DNA from 2 places in the Anaerobacillus sp. 63XJN7_5_ISO-PGPR-S23-430 genome. Region 1 is predicted to be linked to the other one. Evidence: predicted binding sites of a transcription regulator. Region 1 holds the regulator's gene; the other holds the start of a gene.
What was found. The regulator LexA, encoded in region 1, represses DNA repair genes until DNA is damaged. The targets are predictions, from matches to a motif close to CGAACATATGTTCG.

Region 1 (7,630 bases):
TCGATTTATACAGTGAATTTGAACCTATGAAAATAGATGAATTATTGAGTTCAGATATAATCCATCTCTCAGCAGGTAATCCGCTAGAATTTAGTAAGGCTCTCAATCATCGGCATATGGATCATGTTCTTTTAGATTTCTATAATCGCGGAGGAATTCTTGTTGGGGTGAGCGGAGGAGCGGTTCAACTCGGTAGATCTACAAAGCTATTTCAGATGTATACAGAAAAAACTAGCGAGGCGGTGCACCAAACTATGGGTCTTGTCGATTTCGAGTTTTTACCTCACTACAATCGCTGGAGTTCAGATTATAAGAGTAAAGTTTGGGAGTACGCTAAGAGAACAGGAACAACTGTTTATGCAGCTAATGACGGCGATGGAATTATTTTTGAAGAGGGTAAACTACAAATGATTGGTGATATAGTAGTGATGAATAGTGAGTTGTAATGGCACTATCTCAGTGAGATATGGTACATCACTACAATTGCTTGTTTTATAGGAGGACTAAAAATGGATGTATTTGAAGAATATCTAGCAAAGATAGAGAACCTGCAGCACCGAGAGCGAACGGAACAAATTTTGACCTGGGTACAAAATGAATTTCCAAACCTGGTGCCGAAAATTGCCTGGAATCAGCCAATGTTTACAGATCACGGAACATTTATTATTGCCTTTAGCGTAGCAAAACATCATTTGGCTGTTGCCCCTGAAAAGACTGGAATTGTTCATTTTTCTGAAGAAATGAAACTTGCTGGCTATAATCACACTAAACAACTAATGCGTATTCCGTGGGGTAATTCAGTTGATTTTTCTTTACTTAAAAAAATGATCGAATTCAATATTCATGATAAGGCAGACTGTTCAACTTTTTGGCGCAAGTGAATAAATAGACGGGACAGGCTTCTATTTGGACCAACCGCTTGGTAGTCGCTATGTGAGATTAACGTTTAAAACTAAATGAGGTTCATATATGGTCAACGGGAACCCTTCTATTTATTTTTGTCCATATTGGCATCATTATGTGACTCATCGGGATAGCGGCTTCTGTTATGAAATTACAGGTAAGTTCTGAAAAAATACACGTGTATAAATTAAGTAATAATAAATTACGGGGTAGGGCAAGTTCCATCAGCGAGCTTGCTCCTTTTTAGTACAAATTAATTCAGTCTGGAAAAATCGAAAAAGGCTAGAAATGCAGTTCATTAAATGATAGGTAAGCTTATCTATATGTCGAAAGATGCAGAGAAAACGTCACGGTTTTCTTTAACATAAGTCTGTTATCCATACATGATCCACTTCGAATGATTCATTTTTGATCAGAATACTTGTAATAGTTTGAAAAATACAACCTCATATCTCTAAAATAGAAGATAGTTCAACTAGAAGAGGAGGAAAAAAGACATATGAAATCTAGGAAATGGAAATATGGAATTGCGCTTTTTATTGTAGGGATATTAACTTTCGGTTTCTTACCGTTAACTGGAAGTGCCAAAGGTGATTGCTTTAACACTGATGCGGCGCTAACACCAGAGGAGCAGCGAATGGAAGACGGTGCCCCAATCCCACAGCAAATTATGGATAAGGCGGAGTTTACAGTTTTTGCGGATGAATTTAAGGAAGATTTGTGCAAAGCGAAAAGTGTAAAAAAAGCAGAGAAAGTGATCGAAAAGCATGGTGAGAAGCTGTGGGAGACGGCTGTTGCTCGAGCTCAGGGAGAACGAAATGATTTAGGGGAACTAGATCGTTATGATGATCGCCCGCTTTATTGGACTCGATTACATATGACTGCTGCCCTAAGGCAATGGGAACCATCATATACAGTAACGGAGAAAAAGCAAGAAGAACTGATGAAGAAACTAGAGTACACCTCAAGGGGAATTACTTCTATTGATTTTCCAAAAGGGAAGAAAGTTAAGCGCGTTTTAGTAAGCGGATTTGATCCATACCGTTTAGAACAGGAATTTAGGAGATCAAACCCTTCTGGCGCTGCAGCGCTTCAGATGGATGGGAAAGTCGTTATGACGGAAGAAGGTCCAGCTTTTATTCAAGCAGCGAATTTTCCGGTACGATGGGATGATTTTGATGAAGGAATCGTTGAAGATACTTTTGGACCTTACCTGGTTAATAGTAAAGAGCAGGTGGATCTCATGATGACAATCAGTCAAGGTGGTCCAAAAGCTATGACCATCGAAGGGTTTGCCGGGAGATGGCGCACAGGGGTTGGAAACACTCTTGAAGATCGCTCAGAAGTTATTCCGACAGTGAGCAATTGGCCGATGCCTGAAAAACTGCCGGAATTTATTGAAACAACGCTTCCTTACAAGGAAATGATTGCAGCCAATACTGGACCATGGCCGGTAGAAAGAGGCGATGAAGTATGCGAATGGCTCGCACCAGAATATCGTGATAAACCGTATGAGTGCCATGAAGGGGGTCCGACTGAAGGATCAAAAGCTCGTAAAGGAGGAGGCGGAAGCTACTTATCGAATGAAAGTCAGTACCGATCCAATCGCGTGCGAATTGGGATAGGAGCTTATGATATTCCGGGTGGACACCTTCACGTAGCCGCTCAGGAGTACTATCCTGAAGATCCTTCCGTTTATATCACTGATGAGTTCCAAAAGTTCCGTCAGGCGACAGTAGATCAAACAGTTGAATTAGTTATAGCGGCTTCAGAGGCTGCTGAAAAGTAACCGTTTAAGAATTATGTTAGAAGTATACAAAACCGCCCTTTATTTAAATGAAGGGCGGTTTTGTATAGCCTTTAAGAGTTAAAAGTAGGTAGGTGAGGTTGGTTGTAATGTAAAGCTACACCCCTATGCTCTTCAAACTGCGATCATTTACACAGACGGAGGGGTTAATAAATAAAAGAAGAGAAGAAGCTCGTATTGATATAGCCCAGAAAGCTTATATAACATAAAAAAAGAAGCGCACGCAGCGCTTCTAGTGAATGGAGCGAAAGACCCCAATTACTTTACCAAGAATAGAAACGGAATCAAGAATGATCGGTTCCATCGATGAGTTTTCCGGTTGAAGTCGGAAGTAGTTGCTTTCTTTAAAGAATCGTTTAACAGTTGCTTCAGCTTCATCTGTCATCGCGACAACAATATCACCGTTATTTGCAGTTGGTTGTTGCTTCACAATAACCATATCACCGTTATAAATACCAGCTTCGATCATACTATCCCCTTCAATCACTAGAATAAAGGTATGTTCTTCATCCTGTGCAAACTGTTCTGGAAGCGGGAAGTATTCTTCTACATTTTCAATGGCAGTGATGGGTTGACCAGCAGTTACTTTACCAATGACGGGAACGTTTACAGTATGTTGACGAGGAATATCGATCGTTTCATCAAGACCAAGCACTTCGATGGCTCTTGGTTTTGTTGGGTCTCGTCTGATATACCCTTTTTTCTCGAGTCTTGCCAGGTGGCCATGGACAGTGGAGCTTGAAGCAAGTCCAACAGCTTCGCCAATTTCTCTTACGGAGGGTGGATAACCCTTTTGCTTAACTTCGACTTTAATAAAGTCCAGAATGTCCTGCTGACGCTTTGATAGTTTCATAATATCTGGCACCTCGTTCCAATCTATCTATTTGTTAGTAGTATACCAGAATTTTTGTTCGCATACAAACATAAGTTCGAAGAAATTAGTTGACACGAACAGAGGTTCTGATATACTAAAAACAGAACAAATATTCGCATATGGGGTGATTGGGATGAGAAAGCAAGCTGGGGGCTTGTCTGGAGTTGATTTTCTTGTCATTATATCTTTTGTAGCTGTGTTAATTATTGTGTTTCTATCTTTGCGAACAGCTGCAGCTGAGGAGTATGATCGTTATACAACGGTACAATTGGAGCAGGGAGATACTGTTTTAGAAATTGCGGAAGAATACCGTACTGCTCATGAGTTGTCTGATCGGAAGTTCGTCAGTTGGGTTGAAGAAGTGAATAGCATTGATGCAAACCGAATTACAGCAGGAGATACTCTCATCATCCCTGTTGAAGCGAACGCTACCGCACTTGGGGGTAAAGAATAAAGTATGAACGCCGTTATTTATTGTCGGGTAAGCACAAAGAAAGAAGCACAGGAGTCTTCTCTTGCCAGGCAAAAAGAAGAACTACAACGATTTGCATCACAGTCAGGTTTTATTATACAGCGCTTGATTGAAGAAAAGCACAGCGGGTATGACATTGATCGTGATGGCATACTTGAGGTGCTTGACTTATTGAAAGAGGGGCATGTTGAGGCATTGCTCATTCAAGATGAAACAAGACTTGGGAGAGGGAATGCAAAGATCGCTCTTCTACATGCCGTCCATAAATATGGAGGGACGATTTATACAGTGAATCAAAACGGAGAACTTCAATTGTCGGAATCTGATTCGATGGTTCTTGAGATCGTTAGTATCGTTGAAGAATTTCAGCGCAAGCTTCATAATCTGAAAATTAAACGTGGAATGGACAAGGCGGTTAAAGAAGGCTATCGACCACAGCGAAACCTCAGCCATCAAAATCAAGGTGGGCGTGAGCGGGTGGAAGTTCCAATCGAAGAAATTGTTAATCTACGAAACCGTGGTCTTACGTTTAATGAGATAGCTGCAACGCTTAAAGGATTTGGACATCACGCTTCGAAAGCAACGGTACATAGACGTTATCAGGAATATGTTGACGAGCAGAACGAGAAGCACTAAACTTGTCTATGTTCAAAACATGCGTTAGCATGTGAGATACAAGTTTCAGTAAAGGAGCTATTTTACATGCCTTTTGAAGATAAACTCCAAAGAATTAACGAGCTATCTCGTAAAGCAAAAGAGTCATCATTAACAGAAGATGAGAAAAAAGAACAGAAAAAGCTACGTAAGGAATATTTAGCAAATTTCCGTTCTTCTTTCAAAAACCAACTTCATTCTATAAAAGTTGTGGATGAAGAAGGCACAGATGTAACACCTGAAAAGCTTAAGGAAAGCAAGAAAAACCGTCGCTTTCTTCAGTAGAAAATAGCCTAATTTTGCGAAAAGCAAAATTAGGCTATTTTTATGGTTGCAATTTTTCAAATATTCGTTATACTGTACTATAACAAGATGTACTAATACAAAACGGAGAGGGCGGATATGATGTTTGTTGTAACTGATTCTGCAGCTGAGTTTTACAAAAATGAAATGGAACTTGGTAACGGTGATTGCTTGAGGTTATTCGTACGCTACGCAGGGAGTGGAGACAGCGGAGGTTTTTCTCTTGGGGTCATGTCTGATAAGCCTTCATATGATGATTATAAGCAAGAAATTGGAGGAGTTACGTACTTCGTTCGACCGGACGATCAATGGTTTGTTGATCGAATGAAGCTTGATTATGATGAGAGATCCGGCGGTGTTCTTTGTGACCTGCCGAGTATGGCATAGCATTCTAAAGACCTGTACTATAACATATATGTTATAGTACAGGTCTTTTTGATTTCGACAAAACTAGTGAAGGCTAGCTTCCATGTATAGACAATCATTTTATGAGAACTCATTTATACTTTCTTTTATATGAGTGGATTCTTGGGCAGGGGGGAGTTATATGAGGCATTACGAAATGTACTTCGTTAAGCAGCACATTGCAGAACAATATGCTGGTAAGGAGCATCTGTTGTATCAACTTTTCCTCGAAAGGAAGCGGGCCATACAGGCTGATCAGAAAGAGCTTCTAGAAAAACAGGTAGCCTTTATTACAGAGCCTGTGGAAGAAGAAGAACTAAATACCTGTTTGGTCAATGAATTGGGTGGCTTTCGCACGTATGAATATAAAAATGAAGGGCATCGATTGTGTATTAAACAATCTAAAAGTGATGCATCTTTATTTGTAAGAAGCGAGAAGATAAATATATATGCTAGCGGATCAAACGAGGCTGAAACAGTCTTTTTTGAAGTGATACGAAAATTAACTCCTTCGTTCTTTGCGATTGACTTCCAATCCGGTCGATACGGGTGGCTTAACCCGATTAAACAACAGAAACTAGTTTGAATAAACTCCTACTATTTTAATAGACGTTATTGTATAATCATTAAGGGTTGTAGTACACTATTGGAAGAGAAAGAATAAGGAGGAAATCTAGAATGTGGTGGATGTACACGCTTGTGGGCGTGCTAGCGTTGATTGCTGGAGTAGCACTTGGCTTTTTTATTGCCCGCAAATATATGATGGACTATTTAAAGAAGAATCCCCCTATTAATGAAAATATGCTTCGTGTAATGATGATGCAAATGGGGCAAAAACCTTCTCAGAAGAAGATTAATCAGATGATGAAGGCTATGAATAGTCAAATGACAAACAACGATAAATAGCTTATTGAGCACTCTGGTAACAGAGTGCTTTTTGTATGGAGTAATTTTGGTTGACGGGTCTAATTGGTGTGATGGTATGATAGATTAGACTATAAAAAATCAGGAAGTGTTCACATGACAATGAAAAATTTAGTAGTAGCAACAGGTCTTTCGTTCGCGCTTTTAGCCGGATGCCAGGCGGGAGATGACGAGCAAACGTCTAACCAGACAGAGAATCAGTCACAGAATGATGGACAGACGAATAACGGCTCCTCGAATAGTATTGAAAATAATGATGGAAACCAAAACAATAACAAGCAAAATGATAGCAGCAAGAAAGAAGATGAAGAAAGCGATCAAAGCGATGAGGCCAAAAAGGATAAATCAGCAGCGTATCCAACGATGGCTGAAACAGTTGAGAAAAATGGAGAGAATTTAACTGTAACGAATCCAGACAGTATTTATGTTGTGGCAAATAAAGAGCGAAATCTACCTTCAGACTTTGTGCCCCAAAATCTTGTGGAACCGGATGTTTCTTCATACGCACCAAAAGATGATCCTAAAAGGTTGATGGTCAAGGAAGCGGCTACAGCGCTTGAAAAAATGTTTGCCGGTGCAAAGAAAGATGGATTTGAATTAAAAGCTGTCTCTGGCTACCGCTCCTATGAGCGACAGGAAGCTATTTTTGCTTATAATGCTGAACAGCGTGGAGAAGAAGTAGCGAACCAGGTTAGCGCTCAGGCGGGGCAGAGTGAACATCAGACGGGATTAACGATGGATATTAGCACGCCTTCTCTAGGAAGCTCTCTTACCGAAGAATTTGGCAATACGCCAGAAGGTAAGTGGGTAGCAGAGCATGCGCATGAATATGGCTTTGTTGTTCGTTACTTAAAAGGAAAAGAAGATATCACTGGCTATCAGTATGAGCCATGGCACGTTCGGTATGTGGGCAAGGAAGCGGCTTCTGATGTTCATGAAGCGGGCGTTACGCTTGAAGAATTTTTCTCTGAAGAAAAATAGTTATGGAATGTTCATAGTTTGAATAAGATAAATCGTTTACAATAGAGGTTGAAATGGTAACGACATGCACATGATAAGATCATGCATTAGACAGGGAGTAATTTAATGGCAGATTTGAACTTGTTTTTAGCGTTCGGAGCCGGCTTTTTATCGTTCATCTCACCGTGTGTGCTACCGCTTTATCCAGCGTTTATTTCTTATATCACTGGGGTATCCGTTGACGACCTGAAAGAAGAACGAGGAATGATGCAGAAAAGGGCAATTCTTCATACGATCTTCTTTTTAATAGGGTTTTCAATTATTTTCC
Region 2 (7,630 bases), 950 kb from region 1:
AGCCATTATGTACGTCATTCTCCTCTTTCTCATTCAGTATCTGGGTTACAGAATAAACATGAATCTTGAACAATTGCTTTACCATGCTGGTTATGGTCTGATTTGCATTCTAGGAGGAATCATGGGGGTAAATGTTAGAGGCGGAAATCATCGAGAGGCTTAGACGAACAAAGAGCGCCCTCTGATGAGGACGCTCTTTATTATGTTACTTGCTGTTTTCAGTGATTGATTCGCGGATAGCCGCTCGGTCAAACACCATTTTTGTACCGTCTGTAGTACGGATTGTAATTGTACCTTCATCCATTGCATCAATGATGCCATGCATACCACCGATCGTTACAACTTTATTTCCTTTTTCTAAGCTTGCTTGCATTTCTTTCGTTTTCTTTTGACGCTTCTGTTGCGGGCGAATCAAAAGGAAATAGAAAATCGCAAACATTAGTAGAAGCGGGACTATATTCATTAACGTAGAACCCATATTCATTTCACCCCTTTCCAGCAATCATACAATCTATGGATTAAAAGTTTTTCGCATTTGGTTTATTAAACCCATATTGTTCAAAAAACTCATCCTTAAAGTCCAGGAGACGATCATCCATAATCGCCTGCCTAACTTGCTTCATCAAGTTTAACAGAAAATAGAGATTATGGTAAGTCGTTAATCTAAAGCCAAATGTTTCATTGGATTTTACAAGATGACGAATATACGCCCTTGAATAATTGCGGCAGACATGACAATCACAATTCTCGTCAAGCGGACGGAAATCACGTGCATATTTTGCATTTCGAACGACTAGACGACCATTACTAGTCATTAGTGTTCCATTTCGCGCGATACGAGTAGGAAGAACACAATCAAACATATCCACGCCTCGAATAGCTCCGTCAATAAGAGAATCTGGTGAACCAACCCCCATTAAATAACGAGGTTTCTGAGTTGGAAGGTGAGGTGTCGTAAACTCGAGCACGCGATTCATCACGTCTTTCGGTTCACCTACTGAAAGGCCTCCAATAGCATAGCCCGGGAAATCAAGTGAAACAAGATCCTCAGCACTTTGTTTTCTTAACTCTTCATACTCTCCACCTTGAACAATTCCAAACAACCCCTGGATGTCTTTTCGTTCATGAGCTGTCAGGCATCGTTCAGCCCAGCGACTCGTACGCTCAACAGAACTTTTCATGTAATCAAATTCTGCTGGGTATGGAGGACACTCATCGAATGCCATCATAATATCAGAACCGAGTGCATTTTGGATTTCCATTGCGCCTTCTGGAGATAAGAATAACTTCTCACCGCTCATGTGATTCCGAAAATGAACGCCTTTTTCCTCAATCTGTCTCAGGTCACTTAAGCTAAAGACCTGAAATCCTCCAGAATCCGTAAGAATCGGCTGATCCCAGTTCATAAATTTATGAAGGCCCCCAGCTTCTTTGACAATATCATGACCAGGACGAAGCCAAAGATGATACGTGTTACTAAGGATAACGCCAGCGCCCATTTCTTTTAGTTCTTCTGGACTCATCGTTTTCACTGTCGCAAGTGTTCCAACAGGCATAAACATCGGTGTATCAAACGTACCATGTGGCGTGTGCAACTTTCCAAGACGTGCCCCACTTTGTTTACACGTTTTTATTAATTCATAGCGAATTGGTTCTGTCATTCTTTCATACTCCCTTCCAAAATCAACATTGCATCACCAAAACTGAAGAAGCGATACTCTTCCTCAACAGCCGTGCGATAAGCAGAAAGCACAAAATCTCTTCCCGCAAGGGCACTCACGAGCATGATCAATGTTGACTGAGGCAGGTGAAAGTTTGTAATCAGCCCATCGATTGCTTTAAAAGTATAACCCGGATAAATAAAAATGTCGGTCCAACCAGAAGCTTCTTCAAATTGTCCATCATGTGCTGATGCCACGGTTTCAAGTGTTCTCGTTGAAGTAGTACCGACAGAAATGATTCGGCCTCCCGATTCCCTTACACTGTTCAACAGTTCAGCGGTGCCCTTTGTCAGTTGATAAAATTCCCCGTGCATTTCATGTTCAAGAATATTATCGACGGAAACTGGTCGGAAAGTGCCAAGACCCACATGAAGTGTGATAAATGCGACATGAACACCTTTATCTTCAAGACGCTGAAGCATTTCTTCTGTGAAGTGGAGGCCAGCAGTTGGTGCTGCTGCAGATCCTCTATGCTTAGCAAAAACGGTTTGATATCGTTCTTGATCATCGAGCGTTTCAGTAATATATGGTGGAAGAGGCATTTCGCCAAGCTGATCAAGAATTTCATAGAAAACGCCTTCGTATTGAAACTCTAATACTCGTCCGCCATGTTCAAGTGACTCTTTGCATACGGCTGTTAGACGTCCATCGCCAAATGAAATCACAGTGCCTGGCTTCACTCGCTTAGCCGGTTTAACAAGAGTCTCCCATTGATCCTCTTCCATTTGCTTAAGAAGCAGCACTTCAATTTTAGCTCCTGTTTCTTCTTTTAATCCATACAATCTAGCTGGCATGACTCGTGTATCATTCAACACAAGACAATCACCGGGATTTATGTAATCCTCTAAATTGGAGAATTCGCGATGCTGAAGCTTTTGCTTTAATGGATCTAATACCATCAATCTGGACTTAGTCCGTTCCTTTAACGGCGTTTGAGCAATTAACCGTTCTGGAAGTTCAAAATCAAAATCATTTACGTTCATTTTATTCACCACTGTTTCTAGAAAGTGTTCAACTTTATTGATTTTACCACAGCTCTACCTGTTGGCGCACCCTTAAGGGGCAGTTCCCCTTCTACCATGTTGAAAATGGCGTTTGGAAAGCTGCCCCTTATCTGAACTTACCTATAATAAAAAAGAGTAAAGACAAGGCAATACTAACGACTATTGAGGTTACAATCGGGAAAAAAAACGTAGTGTTTCCTTTTTTGATTACGATGTCACCAGGTAATTTCCCAATAAAGGACCACAACACACCAATGGCCAAGAAGGCGATCCCTAAGATAATAAACAGTTTTGAAATTCCCATCGCTATTGAGGAATCTCCATACCAAAGTGATCATATACCTGATGAGTAACCATACGTCCACGAGGTGTACGCTGAAGAAATCCAATTTGAAGAAGATAGGGTTCATACACGTCTTCAATGGTATGACTTTCTTCACCAATCGTTGCTGCAATTGTATCTACTCCTACAGGACCTCCACGGAATTTCTCTATGATGGCTAATAGAAGCTTGTGATCGATATGATCAAGTCCAAGAGGATCGACTTGCATCATCTCAAGAGCCTGAGAAGCAAGCGAATGCGAAATGACGCCATCCCCTTTCACCTGTGCAAAATCCCTTACACGTTTTAGCAAGCGATTGGCAATTCTAGGGGTCCCTCGCGATCTTCGGGCAAGTTCAACAGCAGCAGCGTGGTCCATTTCAACATCGAAAATGTCAGCTGTTCTCATTAAAATAGTTTGAAGTTCATCTTCAAGATAATACTCTAATCTACTCAGTACGCCGAAACGATCTCGTAAAGGCGCCGTTAATAGTCCAGCCCTTGTCGTAGCGCCTACTAGGGTGAACGGTGGCAGATCCAAACGAACAGATCTTGCCGTTTCGCCTTTTCCTATTACAATATCTAGACAGTAGTCTTCCATCGCAGGATAAAGAACTTCTTCAACACTTCGAGGTAGTCGATGTATTTCATCGATAAATAAAACATCCCCAGGTTCAAGGGCGGTTAATATAGCTGCAAGATCACCAGGTCTTTCAATCGCAGGACCTGATGTTGTACGCAAATTCACTTCCATCTCGTTTGCAATAATGGCCGAGAGAGTCGTTTTACCTAGACCAGGAGGGCCGTACAACAGCACATGATCTAAGGGCTCTTCACGCATTTTAGCCGCTTCAATAAACACTTCAAGATTTCGCTTTACCTTTTCTTGTCCAATATATTGACTTAATCGCTGAGGACGGAGGCTATATTCTACGGATGAGTCGTCACCGACCTGCTCTCCTGATAGAATTCGATCTTCCACTTTACTCCCTCCTTATTGCTTCAGCATAAGCTGAAGGGCTTTTTTAATATACTGATCTGTCGTTAACGTTTCTTCAACTAGCTTTGGTTTAATCTTCTTAATTTCTCGTTCAGCATACCCAAGAGCTTTCAATGCTTCTAGCGCTTCTTCTAGCTCATGAGCACCCTCTTCTTGAACTTCATCCACTGCAAACAATCCCTCAGTGGGAGCGCCAAAGCCTTTAAGCTTACCTTTTAGATCTAGAATGATTTGTCTGGCAGTTTTCTTACCAACGCCAGGAAACTTTGTTAGAAATTTCTCATCTTCCATTTCAATGGCACTCACAACTTTATCAGGTTCACCAGTCGCTAAAATGGCCACAGCTCCCTTAGGACCGATACCGGAAACATTTAGAAGCTTCTCAAACAAAAGTCGCTCTTCCCGTGTTGGAAATCCATAAAGGGCAATGAGATCTTCTCTAACGTAATGATGCGTAAAAATTTGAATCGATTGATTACGGTACTTCTGAAATTCAAAAGGATTCCCACAATAAATTTTATATCCTATCGCATTCGATTCTACAACAATGTATTCTGTATCAATATATTCAACCGTGCCTTTAATATATTCTATCAAAGCTACTCTCTCCCCTGTACATACGAACATGTATTTCTATCTCTCCATTCTACCATAAAAAGATGAAAAGCGGAGACGAGCGTTTAGAAACGGAGATAAGCGTCTAAATCAAAAGAAGAACCTGCCCTTACTGGACAGGTTCTTCTTTTTTAATTTTAGAAAAAGACTGGATGACGTCTTCAAACTGATACCATGACTCTACTGGAATTCCTTCCATAAGCTGCTCTCTTCTTTGACTTTCTAGCTTTCCTACATCAATTTGAAAAAATGTTTGAATGACTTTCTCTTCTGCCGGAATTCCATCAAATATCGTAAGAATGCCATCCTCTGTTAATCCAAAATGTCCATTTTGTTTACTCGCAGGCGAAATATCTTCTAGATTCCGTTCAAATATCATTCGTCCTTCTTCTTGATCTACAAGTTGCCAATCAGCGTATTGACTCCAAAAGTCTTCCATTGCCCATATGGTTTCATATACAGATTGGTTCGTTGAAACACCGTCCGCATAATTTGTTCTCAATACAACTTCAACAACTAGTGGTCCTTTTTCTTGAGTTTTGGTTCCTGTAACCGGTGATATGCCATCTCCTTCATAAGCCACGGCCGATGTTCCTCCAAGAACAAGAAGTATACCTAATAGAAGGAGTGGATAAAGGCTTTTCATATGTTTCCAACACCTTTCTTCCATTTTCAAGAAGTTCATGCCGTTAGCGTTTCCATTTTATTGAGGAATATGCATCAAAAAAAGCTACAGAAAAACTGTAGCTCACAATTGATCATAAACATCATCATTTATTTCAGCATTATGATAAACATCTTGCACATCATCGTTATCTTCAAGCATATCAATTAGCTTTAACATATGAAGCCCATCTTCATCTTCTAGTGGAGCATACGTTTCTGGAATCATCGTGACTTCAGTGGAAGAGAAACTTAATCCGCTCGCTTGTAATTGGTGCTTTACATCTTGGAATTCCTGGGGATCGGTATAAATCTCATAAGCATCCTCATTTGTTTCCATTTCTTCAGCCCCGGCTTCAATAACCTGAAGCATCAATTCATCTCCATCGAGATCATTTTCGGAACGATCGATCACAAGGAGACCTTTTCGGTTAAATAAGAATGAAACACAGCCATTTTCGCCCATATTCCCTTTATTTTTACTAAAGGCATGACGCACATCTGCTGCAGCTCGATTTTTATTATCGGTAAGTAGTTGAACCATAATGGCGGCACCACCTGGGCCATATCCTTCGTATGTCACGTTATCATATTGAACACCGTCTAAATCCCCTGTAGCTTTCTTAATTGCTCGATCAATGTTTTCGTTAGGCATATTTGATGATTTAGCCTTGTCCACAGCAAGCCTTAATGAGGGATTCGTTTCCGGATCGCCCCCTCCTTGCTTGGCAGCTACAAAGATTTCCTTAGCTAGCTTCATAAATACTTTTCCACGTTTAGCATCTTGAGCGTTTTTTCTACGCTGTATATTTTTCCATTTGGAATGTCCTGCCATCTAAGAGAACTCCTTTCAAATGAACTGATTTCCCAACTATATCATAGGGCTCAAGTCTCCGAAAAGAGTTTTGCATATGTAGTCGAGCAGGCTACTGCCCGCTCGTTATTTTTATTATTTATTGTTTTCAAATGGACGTTTTGCAGCATTTCCGATGTCATCTAATATGCCATTCACATCTGCCTGTACCTCTTCAAAACCATCTCCATCTTCGAGACGGTTATTAACATCGCCCATTCGACCAAACACATTTTCATCTGTTGAAATTGACACATTCTTTTGCTTTGTTACTTTTGCTACCTCGCTGCGAACCTTGTCTTTAACATCTGCATCGTTTTGGTCGTTTGTATCAACGGCAATCATAATTTGATCACCATATACGATAACTCGAGCATCATCCACGTTCTTAAGCTTATTGATTCGTTTAGCTAGTCGTGTAGAAAGCTCATTATCATAACCTGAATAATTGTTATCTGTACGCATATATCCAGGGCCATTCATGCCATTTCGCTTATCGATTTGCTTTTTGTCAGGGGCCTTAACTCCGTTTGAATAGTCACGATCAATCATATCCGTTACTGCACCTTCACGGTAATCACCGTTATTATCTTCACTCGTGTAGTAACCAATTGGACGTGCGGAGTCGTTATAACGCGTATCCATCGCCTCATTATCAGCTGTACAGCCGATCAAACCACCTGCGAGCATCATCGTTGAAAGCGTCAAGACTGTTTTCTTCATATTTAAAACCTCCTTTCACCTTTAGAATGTGAGGAGGCTTATCATTTTAATCTGTTAGTTCTAGGTAACACAGGGACCTACTTCAGAATCGAATTAATAAACCGTGATCTAAGGTTGTTTTGTTGTCTCATTTTAACTAATAGGGCACTTCTTCCATTTGGATTCATCAACCATTCTCGGTAGAAATCGGCAGGATAGGCTAGAAGCCTACACAACAAAGGGTTCTCTAAGCAATGTCGAACAGTCGGGATATGAGATCGTGACCATTCATCCAGTGACCAGTTAGAGTGAGGCAGCATTCGATTCATTAACTGCAAAAAGTCATATTCATGAGGGGCATAGTTCGCTAGGTCACCATCAATCAATAATAATGTATCCGTACGAAAGATAAAATTATGATGTGCGGGGTCGCCGTGAACAATGCATTTATCACGGAGAGCATTTCGTTCCAATTCTTCGATCGGTGTCATACCCGAAATGACTTCTTCCCCTACAGAAATATAATACTGAATGAATTGTTTTTCATTTGCAGATATTAGAGAAGATCCTACTTCATTCTTGAAGCGAATTAAACGGTTCGTCCACTTACGAGTAAGTGATACGGGAAAAATATCCTTACTGACTAATCCTATACTTTCTTGATGAAAGTGTGCTACTTTCTCAATCGCTAAAAGCCGATCTTCTTTCAATGAGTAATTGAGCGTTCGTCCCTCCATTGTTTTCATACA

Region 2: ruvA (Holliday junction branch migration protein RuvA) is a predicted target of LexA. The motif match lies at 4,669-4,682, and genes of this name have one in related genera.

The regions. Positions count from the first base shown of each region.
Region 1 covers NZ_CM149686.1:1,935,591-1,943,220, forward strand. Annotated here, with positions in the region: gene AC0VYJ_RS10370 (Type 1 glutamine amidotransferase-like domain-containing protein) at 1-446, shown strand, start outside; gene AC0VYJ_RS10375 (iron chaperone) at 510-881, shown strand; gene AC0VYJ_RS10380 (hypothetical protein) at 1,403-2,692, shown strand; gene lexA (transcriptional repressor LexA) at 2,943-3,566, opposite strand; gene yneA (cell division suppressor protein YneA) at 3,718-4,038, shown strand; gene AC0VYJ_RS10395 (YneB family resolvase-like protein) at 4,042-4,692, shown strand; gene AC0VYJ_RS10400 (DUF896 domain-containing protein) at 4,759-4,995, shown strand; gene AC0VYJ_RS10405 (HesB/YadR/YfhF family protein) at 5,113-5,400, shown strand; gene sirA (sporulation inhibitor of replication protein SirA) at 5,561-6,004, shown strand; gene AC0VYJ_RS10415 (YneF family protein) at 6,097-6,324, shown strand; gene AC0VYJ_RS10420 (M15 family metallopeptidase) at 6,439-7,323, shown strand; gene AC0VYJ_RS10425 (cytochrome c biogenesis protein CcdA) at 7,429-7,630, shown strand, end outside.
Region 2 covers NZ_CM149686.1:2,880,860-2,888,489, forward strand. Annotated here, with positions in the region: gene AC0VYJ_RS15230 (TIGR04086 family membrane protein) at 1-163, shown strand, start outside; gene yajC (preprotein translocase subunit YajC) at 206-478, opposite strand; gene tgt (tRNA guanosine(34) transglycosylase Tgt) at 519-1,661, opposite strand; gene queA (tRNA preQ1(34) S-adenosylmethionine ribosyltransferase-isomerase QueA) at 1,658-2,704, opposite strand; gene AC0VYJ_RS15250 (DUF2905 domain-containing protein) at 2,832-3,029, opposite strand; gene ruvB (Holliday junction branch migration DNA helicase RuvB) at 3,032-4,030, opposite strand; gene ruvA (Holliday junction branch migration protein RuvA) at 4,043-4,645, opposite strand; gene AC0VYJ_RS15265 (BofC C-terminal domain-containing protein) at 4,773-5,309, opposite strand; gene AC0VYJ_RS15270 (YebC/PmpR family DNA-binding transcriptional regulator) at 5,412-6,161, opposite strand; gene AC0VYJ_RS15275 (YhcN/YlaJ family sporulation lipoprotein) at 6,276-6,902, opposite strand; gene AC0VYJ_RS15280 (phosphotransferase) at 6,980-7,630, opposite strand, start outside.